One region of the Streptomyces sp. NPDC042002 genome, then DNA from elsewhere that is predicted to be linked to it. Evidence: predicted binding sites of a transcription regulator. Region 1 holds the regulator's gene; the other holds the start of a gene.

Region 1 (14,314 bases):
CGTCGCCGTTCACGTCACCCGCGGTCAGGCTGAGCGGGCCGTAGGGGTGGTCGTTGGTGCCCGACTGGATGGGGGGCTTGATCGTCGTACGGGCCCCGGGGGTGCCGGCCGTGCTGAAGCCGCCCTTGTAGACGTAGATCGTGCTCGCGGAGCTGCCGACCGCGAGGTCGGCCTTGCCGTCGCCGTCGAAGTCGCCGGCGGCCAGGTCCTTGCCCCAGTAGTCGTGCGAGGAGGGGGACGGGTCCGGGACGTCGACGCTCTTGCCGGTGAGGCCGCTCGCGGAGCCCCAGAGGATGGCGAGGGCGCCGCCGTTGGTGTCGGTGCCGACCTTCTCCCAGGGGGAGGCGACGGCGAGGTCGTCGTACCCGTCGTTGTTGAAGTCGGCGTACGCCGTCTCACCGCCGAAACCGTCCCCGGCCTCGGCGGTGCCGGGGACACCGGTGGTGTTCTGGCTGATCGTGGAGCGCTTGGCGGACGACACGCCGGTGGCGGTGCCGTAGAGGGCGACGATCTGGCCCGCGCCCGAGTGACCGCTGACGTAGGCGCCGTGCGCCGAGACGGCCACGTCGCCGATGCCGTCGCCGTTGAAGTCGGCCTGCGGGACCGTCGTGGAGTCCGCGGCGGTCGCGGTCGCGGCCGAGAAGGTGAGCAGACCGCCCGTCAGCGCGGCAGCCGTTGCCGTCGCGAGGGCGAGTCGCACGTGGTGCGGGTGACGCATATGCATGCGGGATTCTCCTGCGGCATGCGGGGACGCTGGGCGCGCGTCCCCTGTCAATGGGATCCGAGCGTCTGTGTTCGCCTGGAGTTGTACGGCAGTTCACTGACTGATCGGCGAACAGGAGACCGCTGGTGGCAGGTAAGGGTTGTACGTGAGTTCGGTTTTTTTCGCTCTCGGGACACGGCGACACCCCCGCGCTCCGGAGAGCACGGGGGTGTCGGTCGTACCGATCGGATCAGGGCGGCCGGCTGCGCCTGACAGCCGGGTCAGGCGGCTGGGGCGGACAGCCGGGTCGGACAGTCCTGTCGGACGGCTGGGCCGGCCGGGGCCGGCTACTTCACCGGCTCGGGCTCCGGCTCGCTCTCCGACTCGGCCGCGCCCGCCGGGGGCTCTTCCTCGACCGGGGTCCTGACGGAGTCGAGGAGAAGCTGGGCGACGTCGACGACCTGGACGGACTCCTTGGCCTGGCCGTCGTTCTTCTTGCCGTTGACCGAGTCGGTCAGCATGACGAGGCAGAACGGGCAGGCGGTGGAGACGATGTCGGGGTTCAGCGACAGAGCCTCGTCGACACGCTCGTTGTTGATGCGCTTGCCGATCCGCTCCTCCATCCACATCCGCGCGCCACCGGCACCGCAGCAGAAGCCGCGTTCCTTGTGGCGGTGCATCTCCTGCTGGCGCAGGCCCGGGACGGCGGACATGATCTCGCGCGGGGGCGTGTAGATCTTGTTGTGGCGGCCCAGGTAGCACGGGTCGTGGTAGGTGATGAGCCCTTCCACCGGAGTCACCGGGAGCAGCTTGCCCTCGTCGATGAGGTGCTGGAGCAGCTGGGTGTGGTGGATGACCTCGTAGTCGCCGCCGAGCTGCGGGTACTCGTTGCCGATGGTGTTGAGGCAGTGCGGGCAGGTGGCGACGATCTTCTTCGCCGACTTCGGCTTCCTGGACTCGGGGGTGGTGTTGCCCTCGTCGTCCGTCTCCTCGCCGAACGCCATGTTCAGTGCCGCGACGTTCTCCATGCCGAGCTCCTGGAACAGGGGCTCGTTGCCGAGGCGGCGGGCGGAGTCACCGGTGCACTTCTCGTCGCCGCCCATGATCGCGAACTTGACGCCCGCCATGTGCAGCAGCTCGGCGAAGGCCTTCGTCGTCTTCTTGGCGCGGTCTTCCAGAGCGCCGGCGCAGCCGACCCAGTACAGGTACTCGACCTCGCTGAGGTCCTCGATGTCGCGGCCGACGACGGGGATCTCGAAGTCGACCTCCTTGGTCCACTCCAGCCGCTGCTTCTTGGCCAGCCCCCAGGGGTTGCCCTTCTTCTCCAGGTTCTTGAGCATCGTGCCCGCCTCGGACGGGAACGCGCTCTCGATCATCACCTGGTAGCGGCGCATGTCGACGATGTGGTCGATGTGCTCGATGTCCACCGGGCACTGCTCGACGCAGGCGCCGCAGGTGGTGCAGGACCACAGGACGTCCGGGTCGATGACGCCGTTCTCTTCCGCGGTGCCGATCAGCGGGCGCTCGGCCTCGGCGAGGGCGGCCGCGGGGACGTCCTTGAGCTGCTCCTCGGACGCCTTCTCCTCGCCCTCCATGTTCTTGCCGCCGCCGGCCAGCAGGTACGGGGCCTTGGCGTGCGCGTGGTCGCGCAGCGACATGATGAGGAGCTTGGGGGAGAGCGGCTTGCCGGTGTTCCAGGCGGGGCACTGCGACTGGCAGCGGCCGCACTCGGTGCAGGTGGAGAAGTCGAGCAGGCCCTTCCAGGAGAACTGCTCGACCTGGGAGACGCCGAAGACGTCGTCCTCACCGGGGTCGGTGAAGTCGATGGCCTTGCCGCCGCTGGTCATCGGGAGCAGCTCGCCGAGGGCGGTCGCGCCCTTGGCGTCGCGCTTGAACCAGATGTTGGGGAAGGCGAGGAAGCGGTGCCAGGCGACACCCATGTTGGTGTTCAGGCCGACCGTGATCGCCCAGCCCATGGTGACGCCGAGCTTGATCATGGCGGTCAGGTAGACCAGGTTCTGCAGCGTTCCGTAGCTCAGGCCCTTGAAGGCGGCGACCAGGGGGTACGAGGCCCAGTACGCGGCCTCGTAGTGGTCGACACCGTGGATCGCGCCCTCCAGGCCGCGCAGGGTCATGATCGCGAGGCCGATGACGAGGATCACGGCCTCGACGAAGTAGGCCTGGCCCGTCTTGGAGCCGGCGAAGCGCGACTTGCGGCCCGGCTTCGACGGCCGGTTCAGCTGGCGGACCGCGATCAGCACGATGATGCCGAGCGTCGTGAACAGCGCGATGAACTCGGTGTAGAGCTCGTACGGGAGCCAGCCGCCGACGATCGGCAGCGTCCAGTCGGCCTTGAACAGCTGACCGTAGGCCGTGACGATCGTCAGGCCCAGGGTCAGGAAGCCGACGGCCACGAACCAGTGCGCGACGCCGATGATCCCCCACCGGTTCATACGGGTGTGGCCGACGAACTCCTTGGCCAGCGTGACGCTGCGGGCCTTCCAGTCGTCGGTGCGGCTGCCGGCGGGTACGGGCTGGCCGAGCTTGATGAACCGGTAGATCTGCGCGACGGCCCGCGCGATCAGCGCGACGCCGACCACGGTCAGGACCAGCGACACAATGATCGCGGCGAGTTGCATTCGGGGGCTCCTCGGGCCTGCGAGGTGTTGCTTCGAGAGTGACCTCGAAGGTGATTACTAAGCGGTAACTTATGCAGTCCGTCTGAGACTACCCACTTCCTCCGCCGCACTGTAGCCAGAGGTGCGGTGATCTGCGTCGCTGAGGGAAGCCTGAGTGGCCGTGCGGGGGCCGGGCAGAAGGTCCGGTTCGCCCAGGGGCGGCAGGACACGTAAACCCGATCGTGTTATTCACCCAATACTGTGACAATTACCCCTAAATTGGCGACGTGCTGTACGGAATCACGGCCGCCACCGCCGCTCTGCTCCTGACCGCCGCGCTCGCCGCGCTGCTGCGGTCGCTCTCCCTGCGCTTCGGCGCGGTCGACGGAACGGGGCTTCCCGCGCGCCGGGCGAAACCCCGGGCGCCCGGGAGAGGGCGGCCGGTCCCCCTGCTCGGCGGGGTGGCCGTGGTGGGCGGGACGGCGCTCGTCGGCTGGGCCGGGGACTGGACCGGCGCCGCCCCGCTCGGGCCGGAGGCCGGACGGCTGCTGGTCGCCGGGATCGTGGTCGCCCTGCTCGGCCTGGCCGCCGATCTGCTGCCCGTGCCCCCCGTGGTGTGCGCCGCCGGTGTCGCGGTCGCCGCCGCGCTGACCGTCCCCTATGACGAACTGGGAATGCCCGCCGGGGCGCTGGCCGTGGCCTGGATCGTCTTCGTCACGCAGGCCTTCCGCTCGCTCGACCACGCCGACGGGGTGATGGGGACGGTCGGCGTCATCACCGCGTTCGCGCTCAGCGGGTGCGCGGCCGCCGAGATCATGGACGGGCTCGCGGCGCTGCTCAGCGTGCTGGCCGCCGCCCTCACCGGCTTCCTGATGCACGGATGGCCTCCGGCCCGGATCGCGCCGGGGCGGTGCGGCTCGCTGTTCGCCGGGTTCGTGCTGGCCGCGGCGGTCGTTCAGGTGCACGCCGAGCGGCCCGCCGGGCCCGGGTTCGGCGCCGGGTTCGCGCTGACTGCCGTGGCCAGTGCCGACGCCGTCCTCGTCCTCGTGTCGCGGCGGCGGGCGGGGCGGCCGTTGCTGCGCCCGGCGCAGGACCATCTGGCGCACCGGCTGCGGCGGGCCGGGCTCACCCGGCAGGGGGTCATGGTCGTGACGGGGCTCGCCGCGTTCGCGGGTGCGCTCGTGGGGCTGCTCATCGATCTCGGGTGGCTGGGGGCGGGAGCCGCCTGGTGGCCGGCCGGTGCCGTGGCGCTGGTCGCCGTCGTGGGGGCCCTGCGTCCGGGACCCCGCCCGCGCCGCCCGCATCCGCATGCGATCCCCGCGCCCGGGGGACCCGCCCCGAGATCTCTGGGCAGACCCGGACGGCCCCGTCCGGAGGCTCCGGGGCCGGTGAAGGTGCACTGACTCTGCGCGAAAGGAGCAGGTCAGAGCCGCCATGCGTGTAAGGAGCGGATAAGAGTTGAGCCCCTGAGGCTCATGTCTGTTGACCGGGAGGCGGGTGTCGTGCACACTTGAGTCCGTTCCACTCAAGTCATTGTTGGAGGAATTGAAATGGCACGTGCGGTCGGCATCGACCTGGGCACGACGAACTCGGTCGTCAGCGTTCTGGAGGGCGGCGAGCCCACCGTCATCACCAACGCCGAGGGCGCCAGGACCACGCCGTCCGTCGTCGCCTTCGCGAAGAACGGTGAGGTGCTCGTCGGCGAGGTCGCCAAGCGCCAGGCGGTCACGAACGTGGACCGGACCATCCGTTCGGTGAAGCGTCACATGGGCACGGACTGGAAGATCGAGCTCGACGGCAAGAGCTTCAACCCGCAGCAGATGAGCGCCTTCATCCTGCAGAAGCTGAAGCGCGACGCGGAGGCGTACCTGGGCGAGAAGGTGGCCGACGCGGTCATCACCGTCCCGGCGTACTTCAACGACTCCGAGCGTCAGGCGACGAAGGAAGCCGGTGAGATCGCCGGTCTCAACGTCCTTCGTATCGTCAACGAGCCGACCGCCGCCGCCCTGGCGTACGGCCTCGACAAGGACGACCAGACGATCCTCGTCTTCGACCTCGGTGGCGGCACGTTCGACGTGTCCCTCCTGGAGATCGGTGACGGCGTCGTCGAGGTGAAGGCCACCAACGGTGACAACCACCTCGGTGGTGACGACTGGGACCAGCGCGTCGTCGACTACCTGGTGCAGCAGTTCCGCTCCGGTCACGGCGTGGACCTCGCCAAGGACAAGATGGCGCTCCAGCGTCTGCGTGAGGCCGCAGAGAAGGCCAAGATCGAGCTGTCCTCGTCCACCGAGACCTCGATCAACCTGCCCTACATCACGGCCTCCGCCGAGGGCCCGCTGCACCTGGACGAGAAGCTCACGCGCGCCCAGTTCCAGCAGCTGACGGCCGACCTTCTGGAGCGCTGCAAGACGCCGTTCCACAACGTCATCAAGGACGCCGGCATCCAGCTGTCCGAGATCGACCACGTCGTTCTCGTCGGCGGCTCCACCCGTATGCCCGCCGTCGCCGAGCTCGTCAAGGAGCTGACCGGTGGCAACGAGGCCAACAAGGGTGTGAACCCGGACGAGGTCGTCGCCATCGGCGCGGCCCTCCAGGCCGGTGTCCTCAAGGGTGAGGTCAAGGACGTCCTGCTCCTCGACGTGACCCCGCTGTCCCTCGGTATCGAGACCAAGGGAGGGATCATGACCAAGCTCATCGAGCGCAACACCACGATCCCGACCAAGCGCTCCGAGATCTTCACGACGGCCGAGGACAACCAGCCGTCCGTGCAGATCCAGGTCTACCAGGGCGAGCGCGAGATCGCGGCGTACAACAAGAAGCTCGGGATGTTCGAGCTGACCGGTCTGCCGCCGGCCCCGCGCGGTGTCCCGCAGATCGAGGTCGCCTTCGACATCGACGCCAACGGCATCATGCACGTGACCGCGAAGGACCTCGGCACGGGCAAGGAGCAGAAGATGACCGTCACCGGCGGCTCCTCGCTGCCGAGGGACGAGGTCGACCGGATGCGCCAGGAGGCCGAGAAGTACGCGGACGAGGACCACGCCCGCCGCGAGGCCGCCGAGACCCGCAACCAGGGCGAGCAGCTCGTCTACCAGACGGAGAAGTTCCTCAAGGACAACGAGGACAAGGTCCCCGGCGACATCAAGACCGAGGTCGAGGCGTCCGTCGAGGAGCTGAAGGCCGCGCTCAAGGGCGAGGACAGCGCCGAGATCCGCACCGCCACGGAGAAGGTCGCCGCGGTCTCGCAGAAGCTCGGCCAGGCCATGTACGCCGACGCCCAGGCCGCGCAGGCCGCGGGTGGCGACGCCCACGGCGCCGAGGCCCCGAAGGCCGACGACGATGTCGTCGACGCCGAGATCGTCGACGAGGACCGCCGGGACGGTGCCGCGTGACGGAGGAGACCCCGGGCTACGAAGAGCAGCCCGACGTCCCTTCCGGCGCCACCTCTGACGACGCCGAGCCGCAGTCCGCCACCCCCTCTGCGGAGGGGGCGGCGGCCCCGGACGGGGACGCAGCAGCACAGTTGGTCGGCCTGACGGCCCAGCTGGACCAGGCCCGCATGGCGCTCACCGAGCGCACCGCGGACCTCCAGCGGCTCCAGGCCGAGTTCCAGAACTACCGCCGCCGTGTCGAGCGCGACCGGATCGCGGTCCGGGAGGTCGCCGTCGCGAGCCTCCTGACCGAGCTCCTGCCCGTACTCGACGACATCGGCCGCGCGCGGGATCACGGCGAGCTCGTCGGCGGATTCAAGTCCGTCGCCGAATCGCTGGAGACCGTCGCGGCGAAGATGGGGCTCCAGCAGTTCGGCAAGGAGGGCGAGCCCTTCGACCCGACGATCCACGAGGCCCTGATGCACTCGTACGCGCCGGACGTCACGGAGACGACGTGCGTGGCGATTCTGCAGCCGGGGTATCGCTTCGGCGAGCGCACCATCCGCCCCGCGCGGGTGGCCGTCGCCGAGCCGCAGCCCGGGGCGCAGACGGTCAAGGCCGAGGAATCGGCCGAGGCGGTCGAGGACAAGGAGAGCGGTGGCCCGGACGAGGGCTGAGCTTGAACGGACGAGGGAGGAGGGACGTCGGGGATGAGCACCAAGGACTTCATCGAGAAGGACTTCTACAAGGTCCTCGGCGTCCCCAAGGACGCCACCGAGGCCGAGATCAAGAAGGCGTACCGGAAGCTCGCCCGCGAGTTCCACCCGGACGCCAACAAGGGCAACGCCAAGGCCGAGGAGCGCTTCAAGGAGATCTCCGAGGCGAACGACGTGCTCGGCGACCCCAAGAAGCGCAAGGAGTACGACGAGGCACGCGCCCTCTTCGGCAACGGTGGCTTCCGGCCGGGTCCCGGCGCCGGCGGCGGCAACTTCAACTTCGACCTGGGTGACCTCTTCGGAGGCGGCGCCCAGGGCCAGGGCCAGGGAGCGGGAGGAGCCGGCGGCTTCGGCGGCGGTATAGGTGACGTCTTCGGGGGCCTGTTCAACCGCGGGGGCGCCACCACGGGCACCCGTACGCAGCCCCGGCGCGGCCAGGACATCGACACCGAGGTCACGCTCTCCTTCACGGAGGCGGTGGACGGCGCGACCGTTCCGCTGCGCATGACCTCGCAGGCGCCCTGCAAGGCCTGTTCGGGCACCGGCGACGCGAACGGCACACCGCGCGTGTGCCCGACGTGCGTCGGCACCGGCCAGGTCGCCCGCGGCTCGGGCGGTGGCTTCTCGCTCACCGACCCGTGCCCGGACTGCAAGGGCCGCGGCCTGATCTCGGAGAACCCCTGCGAGATCTGCAAGGGCAGCGGCCGGGCCAAGTCGTCCCGGACCATGCAGGTCCGGATCCCGGCGGGCGTCAGCGACAGCCAGCGGATCCGGCTGCGCGGCAAGGGCGCGCCCGGCGAGCGGGGCGGCCCGTCCGGCGACCTGTACGTCACGGTCCACGTGGACGCCCACCCGGTCTTCGGCCGCAAGGAGGACAACCTCACCGTCACCGTGCCCGTCACCTTCGCGGAGGCGGCACTCGGCGGCGAGGTGAAGGTGCCGACCCTGGGCGGCCCCCCGGTGACTCTGAAGCTGCCGCCGGGCACGCCCAACGGACGCACCATGCGCGCCCGGGGCAGGGGCGCGGTCCGCAAGGACGGCACGCGGGGCGACCTCCTGGTCACCGTCGAAGTGACGGTTCCCCAGGACCTGTCCGGCAAGGCTCGTGACGCTCTGGAGGCGTATCGCGAGGCGACCGCGGGTGAGGATCCGCGGGCGGAGCTGTTCCAGGCCGCGAAGGGAGCATGACGGAGCCATGGACACGACCGGTCGTCGACGCAACCCGTACGAACTGACCGAGGAGACTCCGGTCTACGTCATCTCGGTGGCGGCCCAGCTCTCCGGACTGCACCCGCAGACACTGCGTCAGTACGACCGGCTCGGTCTGGTCTCCCCCGACCGCACGGCGGGCCGGGGCCGTCGTTACTCGGCCCGCGACATCGAGCTGCTGCGCACCGTCCAGCAGTTGTCGCAGGACGAGGGCATCAACCTGGCCGGCATCAAGCGCATCATCGAGCTGGAGAACCAGGTGGCCGCGCTCCAGTCCCGTGTCGCGGAGATGGAGTCGGCCCTCGACGGCGCCGCGGCCGCCATGCGGCAGCGCGAGGCCGCCGTGCACGCCTCCTACCGCCGGGACCTGGTCCCGTACCAGGAGGTCCAGCAGACCAGCGCGCTGGTGGTGTGGCGCCCCAAGCGGTCGCCCGAGTAGGACCCGGACACCCCGAAGGGGCCCGGAGGCCGATGGCCTCCGGGCCCCTTCGCATGCCGTCACATGGTCAGCGGCCGACCATGACCTCGACGGAGGAGGCCGACTCGCCCACCCGTCCGTAGGCGTCCACCGCCCGGACCGCGACGGTGCACGGGCCCGTGTACGGCGGGGTCCAGGAGAGGGTGTCCGACGCGGTGAACCGGGTGCCGCTGAAGCCGCAGGCGCCGGAGACGTCCCAGGAGTACCCCTTCAGCAGCCGTCCCTCGTCACCCGTCCCGGGCCGCACGCCGACAGTGATGGGGAAGCGCGTACCCCCTTCGGAGACCACGCTCAGCCGCGGCGCGGCGGGTCCGGTGGCGGTGGCCGCGGTCAGCCGGTCGACGGCGGCCTGCCCGGAGGGCGCCGACTCGGCTCCCCCGCTGTCGACCGAGGCGACGTAGTAGAACGCGGCGCCCTTCGGGGCGGAGGTGTCCTCGTAGGAGGCGGCCGACGCTCCGGCGCCGCCCAGCAGGGTCCAGGCGCCCTGAGGGCTCGTACGGCGGTAGACGTGGAACCCGGTGACCTGCGCCTCGGGATCGTCCGCCGGGGTCCAGGTGACGTGGGTGGAGGCGTCGGCGGGCGTGCCCACGGGCGCGGACGGCGCGGGCGCCGTGGACGCCTCCGGGCGCGTGACGGTCACGGCGTCGGAGACGGGGGAGATGTTCCCGGCGCCGTCGACGGCCTGGACGGTGTACCGGTAGCCGGTCCCCACCGGCGCGACCGGGTCCGTGAAGGACGTCCCGAACACGGGCTGGGGACCGTCGGGGTCGCTCTGTCCGAGCGGCGCGCCCCACACCTCGTAGTGGTCGACGTCCTTCGAGGAGGCCTGCCACGTCAGGACGTTGCCCGCGGTGGTGCCCTCGGCCGACAGGCCGGTGACGCGCGCCGGCGCCGTCCGGTCGACGGTGGTCACCGGGCGGTCCGTCGTGCCGGCGGACTCGTTGCCCGCCTTGTCGTAGGCGCGGACCTCGTAGTAGTAGGTGTCGCCGGTCATCGGGAGGGGCGCGTCGGTGTACGAGGTCGCGGTCGTGGTGGTCAGTCGCGTCCACGTGGTGCTGCCCTTGAGGCGGCGGAGGACGCGGTATCCCGCGAGGTCCATCTCCTGGTTCTTGGACCAGGAGACCTTCGCCCTGCCCGTGGCGGAGTCGTACGTGGCCGAAGAACCCGTGGGCACAAGCGGCTTGATCTTGTCGGCACCGGGGGAAGTGGTGGGTTTGTAGGCGAAAGTGACGTTTGCCTTGCCTGTCCAGTTGACGAAATCGACGCGCAGTGTGTGTTTTCCGGACGGAATGGTGAGGTTGACCGTTTTTGACTGAGTGGCCGAAACGTTCTTCCAGAGGTCGACTTTGCGTGTGTCGTCCAGATAGGCCCGTATTCCGTCCTGGGCCGAGAGCGGGAGGGTGAAGGGGCCGCCCGAGCCGAAGTCGCGGGTCACCGTCCAGCGGACGCCGAAGTTGTCGGCGGGCAGACCCGACGCGGGCGCGCCGGAACCCCAGTTCTGGTCGATCGCGGAGTCGCAGTCCGTCTTTTTCGGAGTGCCCGAGAATGCGGTGTTCGCGTAGAACTGCCGCTTATAGAAAGGCGATGTGCAGTTGGTCACTGCGGAGGCGGCTGTGCCGACTGCCGTGAGCGGTCCGCCCGCGATGGCGAGCACGAGGGCCGAGGAGAGGGCGCCCTTCGTGCCGGTGGCTCTGGTCATGCGTTCCTTCTGTCTGCCTGATCGTCAACGGTGGTTAAAAATCCGTTGACGATCACGACTCCCACGCACGGGAGTTGGTTGTACCTGTGAATGACAGAAGGTGAAGCTGAGGGGATTGGTGGAAGGATGGGCGTAGTCTTTTCCCGTCGTGTTCACTTGTGGAACACGAAACGCCGTTGCCATCTCGTTAAGTGATTACTCCTTGACGCTGAGGTGATCGCCGCGTTGGCTTTCAGCCACCTGGGTCGCAATGCTGCAACCTCGCCCGGAAGGCACCTGATGTGAACACTCGTAACACCGGCCTCCGCCGTACCGTCATATCCCTGGCGTCCTCCGCCATGGCCGTCACCCTCTCGGGCTGCGGCATGGTCGGACTCGGCGGGAACGGCACCTCGGCAAGCCCCACGAAGGGCGACGACATCAAGGTGGGCCTGCTCCTTCCGGAGAAGGAGAACACCCGTTACGAGAAGTTTGACTACCCGATCATCCGCGAGCAGGTTCAGAAGCTCACCGATCACAAGGGTGACGTCGTCTACGCCAACGCCGAGCAGGACGGCGCCAAGCAGCTGCGTCAGATGCAGCAGATGGTCGACGACAAGGTCGACGTCATCCTCGTGGACTCGGTGGACTCGGTGACCATCGCGAAGGGCGTCCGCAAGGCGAAGGAGGCCGGTATCCCGGTCATCGCCTACGACCGTCTGGCGCAGGGTCCGATCGACGCGTACATCTCCTTCGACAACGAGCTGGTCGGCGAGGTCCAGGGCAAGGCCCTGGTCGGCGCGCTGGGCACCAACTCGGCCTCGAAGAAGATCGTCATGATGAACGGCTCGCTGACCGACCCGAACGCGGCGCAGTTCAAGGCCGGCGCCATGTCCGAGCTCCAGGACAAGGTGATCATCGCGAGCAAGTACGACACCAAGGACTGGGACCCGGTCAACGCCAAGGCCAACATGGAGAAGTCCATCCAGGACATCGGTCTGAGCAACATCGCCGGTGTCTACGCCGCCAACGACGGCATCGCGGGCGCGGTCATCGACGCCTTCAAGGCCGCGGGCGTCAGCAAGGTGCCGCCGGTCACCGGTCAGGACTCCGAGCTCGTCGCCGTGCAGCGGATCATCAAGGGCGACCAGTTCATGAGCGTGTACAAGTCGTACCCGCAGGAGGCCAGCGCCGCCGCCGAGATGGCGGTCGCCCGGGTCCAGGGCCGTTCGATCGAGTTCGACGCGCTCACCCGCGACAAGGTCAGCAGCCCCACCAACAAGGACATCCCGTCCCAGCTCGTGCCCGTGGTGGACCTCACCACGGACAACATCGAGAACACGGTCGTCCAGGACAGCATCTACACCGTCAAGCAGATCTGCACGGCGCCCTACAGGGCGGCCTGCAACTCGCTCGGCATCAAGTAGGACGTCCGCCCGGCTGTCTCGTGACCGAGGCGGCGGGCACGGACCAGCACGGTTCCGGCCCCGGCTGCGGGTGCGCGCCATGAGCGCGCACCGGCACCCGGGGCCGCTCCGTGTCCGCCTGGGCGGGCACCCAGGCGGACACCTTGGCGGCTACTCCGGCTGGCACCCAGGCTGGCGCCACGGCGGCCACTCCGGCAGACACCTCGGCTGGCGCCCAGGCAGACACCTTGGCGGCTACTCCGGTCGGCGCCTCGGCGGGCACCCTGGGCGGCGCCTCGGCGGCCATTCTGGCGGGCGCCCAGGCGGACACCTCGGCGGGCACTCCGGGTGGCGTCTCGGCGACCACTCGGGCGGGTACCCCGACCGGCGCCCTGCGCGACCGACCCGCCCCGCCCGGCGCCTCCCTGCGCGACGGGCACGGGGCCCGGGCCCGGACGACCGGGTGGCGGGCGGCCCGGGGCCCGTCAGGGGACCTGTGCGGCCGTCTGACCGCACGGCACCCGCGCGCCCTGGCCCGGGCGCGCACCCGGACTTCCCGCGCCCCCCTGGGGCCGTACGCGCCGATCCGGCATGATCCCCGCATGCCCTCGATCGTGTTGATGTCCGACCCGAAGATCGCCGCGATACCCGTCGTGGACTGTGGCGAGCCGCTCCTCGACGTACGGACGGAGGACCCGTTCCCCGTCGACGCCCGCAGAGGCGACGACACCGGGGCGTACGCGCATCTGCGCGAAGGGGTGCTGAACCGGCTCGTGGCGGCGGGGGACCTGCTGCCGGACGGTGTGCGGCTGCTGTTCGTCGAGGGCTACCGCCCGCCCTCGACGCAGCGGCTCCACTTCGACCGGTACGCCGCCGGACTGCGCGCGGACCACCCCGAGTGGGACGCCGGGCGCCTGCGCGACGCGGCGAGCCGCTATGTGTCCCCGCCGGAGATCGCCCCGCACAGCGCGGGCGCCGCCGTCGACCTCACCCTCGTGGACGCCGACGGCCGGGAACTGGACATGGGTACGCGCGTGAACGCGAACCCCGAGGACAGCGACGGCGCCTGTTACACCGCAGCGGAGGGCATCGGCGGGACGGCGCGTGCCCACCGCCGGCTCCTGGCCGACGCGCTGACCGCCGCGGGCCTCGTCAACTACCCGACCGAGTGGTGGCATTGGTCCTACGGCGACCGTTACTGGGCGCTCGCCACGGGTGCCGCTCACGCGATCTACGGTCCCCGTGAACTTTCTGTCACGGCCGTCGGCCCCTCGTAGCCTCCGCTTCGGCGTCCGCGGCGTGGCCTTCGGCTCCGGGGACACCATCCGTGCCATCCCAAGTTCCGCGATAACAAAGGTAGTTGTGCCTCGGGCGCCGAGGCCCGGCCGTGGCCCGGCGTGCTCACACGGGCCGTTCCGCGATGCGGCGGACGTCCGGGTGACACCCCCTTCAGCTTGTTGCAGCGAGTGCGGTGGAGGTCGTGCTTTATGCGGATGGGACGGGGCGAACGGACGCCGCTGGGTGATACAGCCTTGTTGCGATGCAGGACGCGTCCGCGCATAGTTGCGCTGCGGAGGACGCCCTGACGCGGGGCTGCACGCCAGGGGTTGGAGCTGGAGCCAGGGGTGGGAGATGGCCGGGCACGGGACGGACAGGCATCCGCACGGCGCTGACCGACTGTGCGATGCGGGCGACCGGGTGTACTCCCGGGCCGTGCGGCGTGGCCGGGTGCCCCGCGAGGACGCCGAGGCGGTGCCCTGCCTGCTGGAACTGGCGCTGCTGCACCCCGATCCGGACGACATGGGCTGGCTGGTGCCGACCTCGCCCCAGGAGGTCATGACCCGGCTCCTGCGCGGTGTGTACGAGGAAGTCAGCGCGAGCCAGGCGCGGGTGGGCGACGCGGTGTCGGCCTTCGAGTGGTACGCGGGCCTCGGCGGCCGGGTGCGGGCGCCGGCCGAAGGGGTGGCGATCCGTGTCCTCGACGGGCTGCCGCGGATCCACGCCGCCATGGACAAGGCGACCGAGGAGTGCACCCGTGAGGTCCTGACGGTGCAGCCGGGCGGCATCCGGCGCGAGGACGAACTCGTCGAGGGCCTGCACCGGGCACTGGAGATGCGGCGGCGCGGGGTACG
Region 2 (14,314 bases), on a different contig from region 1:
CGGCCGCGAGCCGCTCCTGAACGACGCCTACCACCTGCTCCAGGGCGCCGAGGCGGGCGCGGGCGTGGTCACCCTGCACGGCATGTCCGGCGTCGGCAAGACCCAGCTCGCCGCCGAGTACGTCTACCGGTTCGGCTCCGAGTACGACGTGGTGTGGTGGGTCAACGCCGAGAAGCGCGTCACCTACCGGCGCCGACTGGCCGAACTGGCGCCGCAGTTGGGGCTCTCGACCGGCGCCGAGTACGGCGAACGGCTGCGTGCCGTGCGCGACTCGCTGCGCCGGGGCGACCCGTACGCGCGCTGGCTGCTGATCCTGGACGGCGCGGACGAGCCCGACCAGATCTACGACCTCGTCCCCACCGGGCCCGGCCACGTCCTGATCACCTCGCGCAACCCCGAGTGGAGCGAGCACAACAGCAAGCTGCTGGAGGTGCCGGTCTACGCCCGCGACGAGTCCGTCGCCTTCATCCGCCGCCGCGCACCCCGCCTCACCGAACCCGAGGCCGACCAACTCGCCGACGCGCTGGAGGACTTGCCCCTCCTGCTGGACCAGACAGCCGGCTGGCTCAACGACTCGGACCTGTCCGTCCAGGAGTACATCGCCCTCCTGGACGGCGGCATCGACCAGGACGTCGTCAAGATCTCCGCCGACTTCCCCGTCGCCTTCCAGACCGCCTGGTCGATACTGCTGAACAAACTCCGCGACACCGTCCCGGAGTCCGTCGACCTGCTCCGCCTGTGCACCTTCTTCGCGCCGGGCTTCATCCCCGTACGCCTTCTGAAGGAGATGCCGCACGACCAACTGCCCGAACAGATCGCCGGTCTGCTCAACGACCCGCTGCTGTGGAACAGGGCGATCAACCAGCTCCGCCAGTACTCCGTCGTCCGTCTTGAGTCCCACGAGGCGGCCGGTGACGAGGCGGCGTCCTCCGGCGAGTCCCTGTACCTGCACCGCATGGTCCACCAGATCGTCCACAAGGACATGCCCGACGAGGACCGCCGCGAGTTCATCGACGTGGTCCGGCGCGCACTGGCCGCGGCGGACCCCCGGCGCCCCACGGACACCCGGCTGTGGCCCGCGTACGCGGAGATCGTGCCCCACCTGAAGTACGCGGACGTGCTGCGGAGCAAGGACTCGGCCGTACAGACACTGGTCTTCAACTGCCTTCGCTACATGTACATCTCGGGCGAGTACCAGTCGGGCATCACGCTCGGCCGACGAGCCCTCGACGCCTGGCGGGAGATCCTCGGGGAGAACCACCCGAGGATCTGGGAGCTCACCCACCACTACGCCAACCTGCTGCGGGCGGTCGGCGACTACGAGAGCACCGAGACGATCGAGCGCGCCGCCGTCGACCATCTGCGCGAGCAGCGCGGCGAACAGGACCTCGACCACCTGCGCGCGGTCAGCGGCCTCGGCGCGGACCTGCGCGGCCTGGCCCGCTACGACGAGTCCCTGCACCTCTCGCAGAGACTCGTGCTGACCTACCGCGACCTCCTGGGCGAACAGGACTCACGGACCCTCGGCGCACAGAACAACCTGGCGGTGTCCCTGCGCCTGCTCGGCCACTACGAAGCGGCCCTGGACATCGACCGGAAGACGCTGGAGGCACGCCGGCAGCTGCTGCGGGCCCGGCACCCGTGGGCGCTGTCCTCCGAACTCCACTACGCCGTCGACCTCCGCCTGCTGGGCCGCTACACCGAGGCCGAGTCGATCCAGAGCAAGAACGTGCGCGAGTACCGTCTCGTCATGGGGTCCGACGCGCCGCAGACCCTTGAGGCGGAACACAACCTCGCCCTGTGCCACTACCGCACCGGGGACCGCGCCGCGGCGGGCACCCTGCTCACCCGGGTACTGGAGCGCTGCGAGCGCGCCCTCGGCGAGACCGATCCGCAGACGCTGAGATTCGCCGCCTCCACCAGCTGTTTCACCCGCGAGCACGGTGACATCGACCAGGCGCGGGAACTCGGCGAGTCCGTCGTCGCCCGGTACGAGGTGATGCTCGCCGAGGGGCACCCGTACATCGCCGGTGTCCGCGCCAACCACGCCCTGGTCCTGCGCAGCGTCGGCGAACGGGACCAGGCCCATGTCGTCGTCGAGCAGGCACTGGCCGACATGACCGCGGCCGTGGGGGAGAGCCACCCCTGGACGCTGGGCTGCGCCCTCAACGCCTCCGCCCTGCGCAACCTGGTCGGCGACCCGGAACGGGCCGCCGCGCTCAGCCGGCAGGCGGTCACCCGGGCCACCGAGACCCTCGGCCGCACCCACCCGCTGACCCTCTCCGCCCGTATCGCCCTCGCCGCCGACCTACGAGCCCTGCGGGACGGCCGCCAGGCCGAGAAGACGGAACAGGAAGCCCTCGCCGACCTGGACGCCACGCTGGGCCCCCGGCACGTCCACACCATCTCCGCCCGCTCCCGCAACCGCCCCTTCTGGGACTTCGAACCGCAGGAGACGTGAGGTTCGTGCCGGGGCCGTCGGCTCCGGCACCGCCCGGCACGCCGAAGGGCCCGGCCCCGAGTTCGGACGAACTCGGGGCCGGGCCCTTTCGCAGTGCCGTGCCGGAGGCCTAGGCCTCGAACACCTCACGCACCAGCTGCTCCTGCTCCGCCTGGTGCCGCTTCGCGGAACCGACGGCGGGGGAGGAGGAGTGCGGACGCGAGATGCGGCGCAGACGCTCGGCGCCCGGGACGTCGGCGCCGACCGCCAGGTCGAGGTGGTCGATCAGGTTGAGCGCGATGAACGGCCAGGCACCCTGGTTCGCCGGCTCCTCCTGCGCCCACAGGTACTTCTCGGCGTTCGGGTACTTGGCGATCTCCGCCTGGAGCTCGGCACCCGGCAGCGGGTACAGGCGCTCGATACGGATGATCGCCGTGTCCGTGCTGCCGAGCTTCTTCCGCTCGGCCTCCAGGTCGTAGTACAGCTTGCCGGCGCAGAACACGACCTTGCGCACGGCGGACGCCTCGACCGAGTCGTCACCGATGACCGGGCGGAACTGACCCGACGTGAACTCCTCCGCCTTCGAGGACGCCGCCTTCAGGCGCAGCATCGACTTCGGGGTGAAGACCACCAGCGGCTTGTGGTGCGGGTTGTGCACCTGCCACCGCAGGAGGTGGAAGTAGTTCGACGGGAGCGTCGGCTGGGCGACCGTCATGTTGTTCTGCGCGCACAGCTGGAGGAAGCGCTCGATGCGGGCCGAGGAGTGGTCCGGGCCCTGGCCCTCGTAGCCGTGCGGGAGCAGCAGGGTGACGCCGGACGTCTGGCCCCACTTCTGCTCGGCGGCCGAGATGTACTCGTCGACGACCGTCTGCGCGCCGTTGACGAAGTCACCGAACTGCGCCTCCCACATGACCAGCGCGTCCGCGCGGGCCAGCGAGTAGCCGTACTCGAAGCCCATGACCGCGTACTCGGAGAGCAGCGAGTCGTAGACGTTCAGGCGGGCCTGGTCGTCCGAGAGGTACTGGAGCGGGGTGTAGTCCTCGCCCGTGACCCGGTCGATCAGCACCGCGTGACGCGTGCCGAAGGTGCCGCGGCGCGAGTCCTGGCCGGACAGCCGGACCGGCGTGCCCTCCAGGAGCAGCGAACCGATGGCGAGGGTCTCGCCCATGCCCCAGTCGATCGTGCCGTCCTCGATCATCGCCGCCCGGCGCTGGAGCTGCGGGAGCAGCCGCGGGTGCACGGTGACGTTGTCGGGGATGTTGACCTGGGACTCGGCGATCCGCTTCACGATCTCCTGGGAGACCGCGGTGGACACGGCGACCGGGAACTCGGCCTGGACGTCCGGGATGTGAGCCTCGGGCACCTGCGCGACGGCCTCGCGGACCTCGGTGAAGACCTTCTCCAGCTGGCCCTGGAAGTCCTGCAGCGCCTGCTCGGCCTCTTCGAGGGTGATGTCGCCGCGACCGATCAGGGACTCGGTGTAGAGCTTGCGCACCGAGCGCTTCTTGTCGATCAGGTCGTACATCAGCGGCTGCGTGAACGCCGGGTTGTCGGACTCGTTGTGCCCGCGGCGGCGGTAGCAGATGAGGTCGATCACGACGTCCTTGTTGAACGCCTGGCGGAACTCGAACGCCAGCCGCGCGACACGGACGACGGCCTCGGGGTCGTCACCGTTCACGTGGAAGATCGGCGCCTCGATCATGCGGGCCACGTCGGTGGCGTACATGGACGAGCGCGACGACTCCGGGGCGGCGGTGAAGCCGACCTGGTTGTTGATGACGATGTGGACCGTGCCGCCCGTGCGGTAGCCGCGCAGCTGCGACATGTTGAGCGTCTCGGCGACCACACCCTGGCCGGCGAAGGCCGCGTCACCGTGCAGGGCGACGGGCAGGACCGTGAAGTCCGTGCCGCCCTTGTTGATGATGTCCTGCTTGGCGCGGACGATGCCCTCGATGACCGGGTCGACCGTCTCCAGGTGGGACGGGTTGGCGGCCAGCGAGACCTTGATCTGCTCACCGTCCAGACCGGTGAAGGTGCCCCGGGCGCCCAGGTGGTACTTCACGTCGCCGGAGCCGTGCATCGACTTCGGGTCGAGGTTGCCCTCGAACTCGCGGAAGATCTGCGCGTACGACTTGCCGACGATGTTCGCGAGGACGTTCAGCCGGCCGCGGTGGGCCATGCCGATGACGACCTCGTCCAGGCGGGACTCCGCGGCGCTGTCGATGACGGCGTCGAGGAGCGGGATGACGGACTCGCCGCCCTCCAGGGAGAAGCGCTTCTGGCCGACGTACTTCGTCTGCAGGAAGGTCTCGAAGGCCTCCGCCGCGTTCAGCCGGCGCAGGATGCGCAGCTGCTCCTCGCGCTCCGGCTTGGTGTGCGGGCGCTCGATGCGGTCCTGGATCCACTTGCGCTGCTTCGGGTCCTGGATGTGCATGAACTCGATGCCGGTGGTGCGGCAGTACGAGTCGCGCAGCACACCGAGGATGTCGCGCAGCCTCATCAGGGACTTGCCCGCGAAGCCGCCGACGGCGAACTCGCGCTCCAGGTCCCAGAGGGTGAGGCCGTGCTCGGTGATGTCGAGGTCGGGGTGCTTGCGCTGCTTGTACTCCAGCGGGTCGGTGTCGGCCATGACGTGACCGCGGACCCGGTAGGAGTGGATCAGCTCGAAGACACGGGCGGCCTTCGTGACGTCGTCGTCGTGCGAGGCGTCGATGTCCTTGAGCCAGCGGACCGGCTCGTAGGGAATCCGCAGCGACTCGAAGACCTCGTCGTAGAAGCCGGTCTCGCCGAGCAGGGAGTTCGCCACGACGCGCAGGAACTCGCCGGAGGCGGCGCCCTGGATGACCCGGTGGTCGTAGGTCGACGTGAGCGTCATGACCTTCGCGATGCCGAGCTTGTTCAGGGTGTCCTGGGAGGTGCCCTGGAACTCCGCCGGGTAGTCCATCGAGCCGACGCCCATGATGACCGACTGTCCGGGCATCAGACGCGGGACCGAGTGGACGGTGCCGAGGCCGCCGGGGTTGGTCAGGGAGACCGTGACACCGGTGAAGTCGTCCATCGTCAGCTTGCCGTCACGGGCGCGGCGGACGATGTCCTCGTAGGCCTGCCAGAACTCGAAGAAGTTCAGCGTCTCGGCCTTCTTGATGCCCGCGACGACCAGCTGGCGGTCACCGTTGGGCTTCACCAGGTCGATGGCGAGGCCGAAGTTGACGTGCGGCGGCTTGACGAGGGTGGGCTTCCCGTCCTTCTCCGCGTAGTGCCAGTTCATCGACGGCATGGCCTTGATGGCCTGCACCATCGCGTACCCGATGAGGTGGGTGAAGGAGATCTTCCCGCCCCGGGCGCGCTTCAGATGGTTGTTGATGACGATGCGGTTGTCGAAGAGCAGCTTCACCGGGACAGCGCGCACGGACGTGGCCGTGGGCAGCTCCAGCGAGGCGTTCATGTTCTTCGCGACGGCACCGGCGGGACCGCGCAGGGTGACGTACTCCGGACCCTCGGGCGCCTCGGCGGCCGGAGCGGCCTTCGGCTTCGCGGCGGCCGGTGCGGCCTTCGCGGGGGCCGGGGCGGCCGCAGCGGGCTGCGGAGCCGCGGGAGCGGCGGCCGGGGCCGGCGCGGCCGGGGCCGGCTGGGGGGGAGCCTGGCGCGCCGCGGGCGGCGCGGGGGCGGCCGGAGCGGCCGGGGTGGTCCCTGCGGCCCCCGCGGCCGCAGTACCCGCCGGAGCCGAGGCGGCTGGCGCCCCGGGCTTGTAATCGGCGAAGAAGTCCCACCAGGCTCGGTCTACCGAATTCGGGTCCTGGAGGTACTGCTGATAGATCTCGTCGACGAGCCACTCGTTGGCACCGAAGGCGGCCGCGGGGTTCTTCCCGGCGGCTTGGTCATCGGTCGAGAGACTCGAGTTACTGGGGGACTGTGGCGACACGGCGGCAACCGCCCTCTTCCGCTTCACAAGGTGATGGACAGCGGGAATAAAGGCTACGCCTCCCTGGCCGAGAAGGTCAGGCCGGGCCCGTCCAACGTCGCGTAAGTCACATCGGAATCCGTGTTTCGTCCATGGAAATGGCGGGAAACAAGCGGGGTTCCGCTTCGGAATGGGTACGACGATCGAGGGCCGCGGCACCCGTCACACGGTCCTGTGCCTGATCACACGTGTACGCGCACGGCGACAGCGATGGATCTTGCGGCTCCGGTTCGAACTTTACGTCAACTTGGCAGAGAAGGGAGTCCCGGAAGGATGACCTGGATCCGGCAACCCCGCTGAGATTCGGCCACACCGATCCGTCCGCCGTGCAGATCGACCGCCCAGCGGGCGATGGCCAGGCCCAGACCCGTACCGCCGTCGCTGCCCGGACCGTGCGGCGCGGGCACCCCGCCGCGGTTGAACCGCTCGAACACGCGGTGCCACTCCGACTTCGGGATGCCGGGCCCCTCGTCCAGGACCTCCAGGGCCAGCGACTCGGGATGGTCGCCCCGCCGCGCCCGCACCGTCACCCGGCCGTGCGGCGGGCTGTGCTTGACCGCGTTGTCGATGAGATTCGCCACGACCTGGTGGATCCGCTCGGGGTCCGCGTGCGCGGTCAGCTCCGGCGGGGACACGTCGAGGTGCAGATGGACGTCCGTACGGGTGTGGCCACCGCCGGAGCCCGAGCTGAGGTCCGCGCGCGCGGAGGCGACCATGTTGGCCTCCTTCAGCACGCCGGACAGATACGGCCACACCTCGAAGCGGCGCCTGCGCAGCGGTACGACGCCGTTGTCCAGCCGGGACAGGTCGAGGAGCGTCTCCACCAGCCGCCCGAGGCGCTCCGTCTGCTTCAGCGCGGTGCGCATCGTCTCGGGGTCGGCGGCCGAGACGCCGTCCACGACGTTCTCCAGGACCGCGCGCAGACCCGCGATGGGGGTCCGCAGCTCGTGCGAGACGTTCGCCACGAGCTCCTTGCGCTGACGGTCCTGGGCCTCCAGCTCGTCGGCCATGAGGTTGATCGTCTGCGCCAGGTCGCCCAGCTCGTCCCGCCGGTCGTCACGCACCCGGCGGGTGTAGTCGCCGTGCGAGATGGAGCGGGCCACCGCGTTCATCTCGTCCAGCGGCGCGGTGAGCGAGTGCGCCACGAACTGCGTGATCAGCAAGGTGGCGATCATGGAGAAGACCGTGATGAAGCGGAGCTCCGTCTTGGTGTGCACCGCGATCATCGACAGACCGGTGGTGATGAGCACGGCGATGACGACCAGCGCGCCCAGCTTGGTCTTGATCGAGAAGGGCCGCACCTCGCCCCAGGAGCCCGCGCTCCTGCGCTCCCCGGACGCGCGCTCGCCGAGCCCGCGTCCTCGCTCTCCGAGTCCGCTCATCACATCAGCCCCTCACGTGGGTCCCGATCACGCGGGTCCCGACGTTCCGAAGGAGGTCCGGCTCAGGGAGTCGGGGTCTCCAGTGCGTAGCCGACGCCGTGCACCGTACGGATCCGCTCGGCACCGATCTTGCGACGCAGCGCCTTGATGTGACTGTCGACGGTCCGGGTGCCGGAGGCGTCCGCCCAGTCCCACACCTCGGCGAGCAGCTGTTCGCGCGAGAGTACGGCACGCGGGGTGTTCGCGAGGCAGACGAGGAGGTCGAACTCGGTGGGAGTGAGGTGGACGTCCTCGCTGCGGACCCGCACCCGGCGCTGCGCGTGGTCGATCTCCAGCTCGCCGAGGCGCAGGATGCCGCTGCGCGGAGTGGAGGCCGCGACGACCGCGCGCTCGACCCTGCGGAGCAGGACGTGCACCCGGGCTGCCAGTTCACGCATCGAGAACGGCTTGGTCATGTAGTCGTCGGCGCCGACTCCGAGCCCGACCAGCATGTCGGTCTCGTCGTCGCGCGCGGTGAGCATGAGCACCGGCACCGGCCGGGCGGCCTGCACACGGCGGCAGACCTCCAGACCGTCGAAGCCGGGCAGCATGATGTCGAGGATCAGCAGATCGGGCTGCCATGCCTCGGCCGTGTCGACGGCGGCCGGACCGTCGCCCGCGGTTTGCACGAGGAATCCCTCGGCTCGCAGGCGGGCCGCGATGGCGTCGACGATCGTCGGGTCGTCCTCGACGACCAAGACCCGGCGCTGAGCGCCGGGGGTGGCCGCCGTACCGTTCTGGGAGGTGTGTGTCTGCTCCATCGCCCGCCCCTGAAGTGTGCTTTCCGGAATCCGTGGGGTGATCCCATGACTGCGCTTGACGCTTGAATGATCTGCGTCAGGCAAGCAGGGTACGGGCAGTCGCCGTGCCTCGGCTATCCAGGCCTTACCGCGAGGTACACGAGGTCGGGAACGCCCCGGGCAACGGGGATCTCTTCGGTACGAACCCGATGGAATCCGGCATTCCGCAAGGATTCTTCAAATTCCGGAGACGGCTGGGCCGACCATACGGCGAGCACGCCGCCCGGCCTCAACGCCCTTGCGCAGCTTGCCAGTCCGGCCTTCCCGTACAGTCCCGCGTTGCCCTCGGTGACCGTCCAGCCGGGTCCGTTGTCGATGTCGAGACACAGCGCGTCGAACGTGTCGGAGATCTCATTGACGTAGTCGACGAGATCGGCTTCGACGATGTCCGTGCGCGGGTCGGCGAGCGCCTGGACCGAGAGTCCGGCGAGGGGTCCGTCCCGGTGCCACTCGATGACCGCCCGTTCGCGCTCGACAACCGTGATGCGCCCCCAGCGGTCGTCCGCGGCGGCGTGCGCGAGCGAGAACCCGACGCCGAGCCCGCCGATCAGCACACTCGGCTCCGGGCGCCCGTCGAGGGCGTCGCGGGCCGCGTCCACGAGCAGCCGCTCGGAACGCCCGTCGGACGTGTCCATCAGAAAGCACCCGTTGGCGATGATCTGCAGCAGAGCGCCGTGCCGCCGCAGCACGACCTCGCCGTACGGGCCCTGACGGCGGTCGATGACAACTGGCGTGTCGTACGAGGCGGTCATGGCCGCCATCCTGGCAGTTCACCGGTACGGGGGGGCCGGAATTATGAGGAGCCGAGCCTCCGCGGTCCCGGCGCGCGGGCCGGACGCCGCGTGGCGCGGGGCTGTGCGGGGCGGCCCGTGCGGGGCGTGATCAGGAGGGTTCCGCGATTCCGGGGTGACGGAGGACCGTGCGAGGTTGACGCGGTGGCGGGCCGGGGATCTCAAGGGGAGGCGCGACCTCTGGGTCCCTTCCTTGTTTCTTGAGGAGTTGCTGAGAATCGTTGCTGTACGTGGCGCCGGTCATAGACAGCGATACGGGGGACGCGAAGGGTGGGACGCGACGGAAGGAGCGCCGCACCGTGGACCTGAGCACCACCCCGCGAGCCGATGCGCCCACCGGCCGAGGCGAAGCGCCCACAGGGCCGGCGCCGGCCACACCTCCCCTGAACCCCCTCCCCGGGATGCCCCAACAGCGCGCCCCCGCCACACCGCCACCGGCCCCGGGGGCCACGCTTACGGCCACATCAGCGGCCAGGTCCACGATCACATCAGCAGCCATGCCCACGGCCACGCCCTTGCCTGGGGCGCCGGGCCTGCCCGGGCCGTCGGGTACGCCCGTGCCCGGCCCGGCAGCCGTACAGGCCCTCGCGGCCGACTCCGACCCTGACTCCGGCTCCGCCGCTCGTACCCTCCCCGGCCGGCTCGGCGGGCTCCCTGTCCGGCGGCTTCTGCCCACCCCGCTGGGTACGCCCTTCACCTTCGGGTACGGCGTTGTCCTCGCCGCCACCTCCTACCTCGCCGGCCACACGCACCCCGCGTTCGTCCACGCCCTGCACCAGGCGTCCAGTACGGACTTCGCGCACCTCGCCCGGCATCCCGTGCTCGTACTGATCGCGAGCGCGCTGTGGATCGTCGGCGGGATCACCTCGCCGTACGCGGCCGGCTTCCTGCTCGTGCTGACCGCGCTGGAGCGCCGTACGGGCACGGCGCTCGCGGCCGGTGTCTTCCTGCTCGGGCATGTGGTGGCCACGCTGGCCACCGAGCTGCCGGTCGGAGCGGCGGTGCTGGCGGGCGTCCTGCCCGTCGGCTCACTGCACCGGCTCGACTACGGCATCAGCTTCGGCGTCGCCGCGAGCGTCGGCTCACTCGCGGGACTCCTTTCTCCCTGGCTGCGCTGGCCGCTCCTGATCGGCTTCGGCTCGGTCCTCACCCAGGACCTGATCCTCCTCGCCGACCCCGTGACGGACGGGGGACACCTGATCGCGCTGGCGATCGGCGTCGCGACCTGGCCACTCGTACGCGGGCGGCACCGGCACCGATTCCCCGGGCCGGCCGCGCGGTCCTGAGGCGTGGCCTTCCCGCTCGGGATCCGCTCCGATGGGCGCAGGTGTGCCGCCTGCCTTCTCCCGCGGACGGGAGGGAACCCGTTTCCCGCGGATGGGAGCGGATAAGAGGGGACCCGTTGAGCCGTTGGGGGACGGCGACCCCCCTTGGCCCGGGAACGCCGTGCGTGACCCGACCGCACCTGGTGTGCTCGCGCGGGTGCTCCCACACCGGTGCGGGCCACCGCGCGGCCGGTCCCCGGGCCCTTTCGGGGGCGTGAGGACAGCGCCCTGCGCCAGAAGTCCGAAGTCGATTCCACCGGCGCCGGTGGAACCCTTCCGGCGACGGCGACGGCGACGGCGACGGCGACGGCGACGGCGACGGTAGCGCGCCCGGCCGACGGGCGAAGCCCCGTGTCGACGCCGCCCGACGACCGCCGACGGATCTCCGGTGCGGGACGGCCCTCAGCGGGTGAGCGTCCCGTTCTGGGCGTCGGACGCGGACTGCCAGGCCTGTACGCCCGCCAGGGACGCCTCCTTGGCCTGCCGCCACTTCATGGCGGCCTGCTGGGCCGGAGGCACATCCATGGCGCGGATCATGCGCCGGCCCGCGGAGAACACGGCGACGGCCGCGATGGCCATGCCGCTGAATGCCACCAAGGCGCCGGCCGCGGTGAGCACGGCACCGGTCGTGACGAGCCGGCGGTCGATGTCGAGCGTGGGCTGGGAGTGGTGATGGTTCATGACTCCACCATCCAACGGCAGGTGGCCACCCCGCATCCCGAGCAACGCCTCAAGAAGCCCATCCCCGCCCGAGTCGCGGCCAGGGCGGCCGGGCGGCCTGGTGGCAGGCGGTGGTGATCCGCGGCCGAGCCGGATGCTCCGGCGACGACAGCCCGCCCGGCGGGACTCGGTCCCGCGTACGGCGGCTGACCAGCGGCGATCCGTACAGCGCCGGGAGACCAGAAGTGATCGCTCACAGCGAACAGCCCCCGGGGAACATTGCGGGGTCCCCGCGCATTGAGTCGACATAGCTCAACTTGACTGCCGAAGGGGCGATCATGGCTTCGACGTCCGCATCACTCACCCTGCCCGTGCTGCCGCTCGACGACGAGGTCGTGCTGCCCGGAATGGTGGTTCCGCTGGATCTGAACGACACCGATGTCCGTGCCGCGGTGGAGGCCGCTCAGGCCGCCGCCCGTTCAACGCCCGGCAAGCCTCAGGTACTCCTGGTGCCACGCATCGACGGGACCTACGCGAGCACCGGAGTGCTCGGCACGGTCGAACAGGTCGGCCGGCTGGCCGACGGCGACCCGGGCGCGCTCATCCGAGGGCGAGGGCGCGTGAAGGTCGGCGCGGGGACCACGGGTCCCGGTGCCGCACTCTGGGTCGAGGGCACCCGGGTCGAGGAGACCGTGCCCGACCCGCTGCCCGGCCGGGTCACCGACCTGGTGAAGGAATACAAGGCGCTGGCCACCAGCTGGCTGCGCAAGCGCGCCGCCTGGCAGGTCGTCGACCGGGTGCAGCAGATCGACGATGTCTCCGCCCTTGCCGACAATTCCGGTTACTCACCGTTCCTCTCCGTCGAACAGAAGGTCGAGCTGCTGGAGACCGCCGACCCGGTGGCCCGGCTGAAGCTCGCCACCGAACAGCTCCGCGAGCACCTCGCCGAGCAGGATGTCGCCGAGTCCATCGCCAAGGACGTCCAGGAGGGCGTCGACAAGCAGCAGCGCGAGTTCCTGCTGCGCCGCCAGCTCGAAGCCGTACGCAAGGAGCTGCGCGACCTCAAGGGCGAGGACGGCGAGGACGAGTCCGACGACTACCGTGCCCGCGTCGAGGCCGCCGACCTTCCCGAGAGAGTCCGCGAGGCCGCCCTCAAGGAAGTCGAGAAGCTGGAGCGGTCCAGTGACCAGTCGCCCGAGGGCAGCTGGATCCGGACCTGGCTCGACACCGTCCTGGAGCTGCCGTGGAACGAGCGGACCGAGGACGCGTACGACATCGGGGGCGCCCAGTCCGTGCTCGACGCCGAGCACGCCGGTCTGGAGGACGTGAAGGAGCGCATCACCGAGTACCTCGCCGTGCGCAAGCGGCGTGCCGAGCGCGGTCTCGGGGTCGTCGGCGGTCGCCGCGGTGGTGCCGTGCTCGCGCTCGTCGGCCCGCCCGGCGTCGGCAAGACCTCGCTCGGCGAGTCCGTCGCGCACGCCATGGGCCGCAAGTTCGTCCGCGTCGCCCTCGGCGGCGTACGGGACGAGGCCGAGATCCGCGGACACCGCCGTACGTACGTCGGCGCGCTGCCCGGCCGGATCGTCCGCGCCATCAAGGAGGCCGGGTCGATGAACCCGGTGGTCCTGCTCGACGAGATCGACAAGGTCGGTTCCGACTACCGGGGCGACCCGGCGGCGGCGCTGCTCGAAGTCCTCGACCCGGCGCAGAACCACACCTTCCGCGACCACTACCTGGAGGTCGAACTCGACCTCTCCGACGTGGTGTTCCTGGCCACGGCCAACGTCCTCGAAGCCATCCCGGAGGCCCTGCTCGACCGCATGGAGCTGGTCCGCCTCGACGGCTACACCGAGGACGAGAAGGTCGTCATCGCCCGGGACCACCTGCTGCCGCGCCAACTGGAGCGGGCGGGACTGGAGAAGGACGAGGTCGTCCTCGACGAGAGCGCGCTGCGCAGGCTCGCCGGGGAGTACACGCGGGAAGCGGGCGTACGGAACCTGGAGCGGGGCATCGCCCGGCTGCTGCGCAAGGTCGCGGCCCAGCACGAACTGGGCCGCAGGGAGCTGCCGTTCACGGTGAACGACACCGACCTGCGTGACCTCATCGGGCGCCCGCACCACGTGCCCGAGTCCGCCCAGGACCCGGCCGAGCGCCGCACGGCGGTGCCCGGTGTCGCCACGGGTCTGGCCGTCACGGGCGCGGGCGGTGACGTCCTCTATGTCGAGGCGTCGCTGGCCGACCCGGAGACGGGTGCCGCCGGTCTGACCCTCACCGGTCAACTGGGCGACGTGATGAAGGAGTCGGCGCAGATCGCGCTCTCCTTCCTGCGCTCGCACGGCGCGGAGCTCGAACTGCCCGTCGGCGACCTGAAGGACCGGGGTGTGCACATCCACTTCCCGGCGGGCGCCGTCCCCAAGGACGGCCCGAGCGCGGGCGTCACGATGACGACCGCCCTGGCGTCGCTGCTGTCCGGCCGGCTGGTCCGTACGGACGTGGCCATGACCGGTGAGGTCTCGCTGACCGGCCGGGTGCTGCCGATCGGCGGCGTGAAGCAGAAGCTGCTCGCCGCGCACCGGGCGGGTGTCACGACCGTGATCATCCCGAAGCGCAACGAGGCCGATCTGGACGATGTCCCGGCCGAGGTCCTGGAGAAGCTCGACGTCCACGCCGTCACGGACGTCCGCCAGGTCCTGGAGCTGGCACTGGCGCCTGCGACGAACGGCGCCGTGCCGGAGGTTCCGGTAGCCGCGTGACGGAGGTTGCCGGAAGGGAAGGCCCGGGTCCCGTGAGGGAGGCCCGGGCCTTCGCCGTACCTCAGCCGCCGCCGTACGTCATGGCCGAACACCTCTGGCCGTAAGGCGGTTGGGCACATCACCGGCGTACGACACCGCCGTACGGCAGCGAGGTGTGCCGGAC

What was found. Region 1 encodes HspR, which represses chaperone genes until heat shock. Its sites were predicted from a motif close to TTGAGNNNNNNNNNCTCAA; they were not measured.
Region 2: a site for HspR is predicted at 11,696-11,714, ahead of lon (endopeptidase La). Genes of this name have one in related genera too.

The regions. Positions count from the first base shown of each region.
Region 1 is NZ_JBVJCT010000027.1:2,547-16,860, reverse strand. Features, by position in the region: gene ACZ6KY_RS29950 (FG-GAP and VCBS repeat-containing protein) at 1-724, opposite strand, end outside; gene ACZ6KY_RS29945 ((Fe-S)-binding protein) at 1,051-3,342, opposite strand; gene ACZ6KY_RS29940 (MraY family glycosyltransferase) at 3,609-4,724, shown strand; gene dnaK (molecular chaperone DnaK) at 4,872-6,716, shown strand; gene grpE (nucleotide exchange factor GrpE) at 6,713-7,372, shown strand; gene dnaJ (molecular chaperone DnaJ) at 7,406-8,599, shown strand; gene ACZ6KY_RS29920 (heat shock protein transcriptional repressor HspR) at 8,607-9,059, shown strand; gene ACZ6KY_RS29915 (PA14 domain-containing protein) at 9,127-10,797, opposite strand; gene ACZ6KY_RS29910 (sugar ABC transporter substrate-binding protein) at 11,079-12,203, shown strand; gene ACZ6KY_RS29905 (M15 family metallopeptidase) at 12,785-13,459, shown strand; gene ACZ6KY_RS29900 (helix-turn-helix transcriptional regulator) at 13,815-14,314, shown strand, end outside.
Region 2 is NZ_JBVJCT010000003.1:343,945-358,258, forward strand. Features, by position in the region: gene fxsT (FxSxx-COOH system tetratricopeptide repeat protein) at 1-2,461, shown strand, start outside; gene ACZ6KY_RS06870 (multifunctional oxoglutarate decarboxylase/oxoglutarate dehydrogenase thiamine pyrophosphate-binding subunit/dihydrolipoyllysine-residue succinyltransferase subunit) at 2,571-6,362, opposite strand; gene ACZ6KY_RS06875 (HAMP domain-containing sensor histidine kinase) at 6,644-7,783, opposite strand; gene ACZ6KY_RS06880 (response regulator transcription factor) at 7,846-8,583, opposite strand; gene ACZ6KY_RS06885 (spermine/spermidine synthase domain-containing protein) at 8,697-9,374, opposite strand; gene ACZ6KY_RS06890 (rhomboid-like protein) at 9,971-10,699, shown strand; gene ACZ6KY_RS06895 (hypothetical protein) at 11,141-11,419, opposite strand; gene lon (endopeptidase La) at 11,737-14,151, shown strand.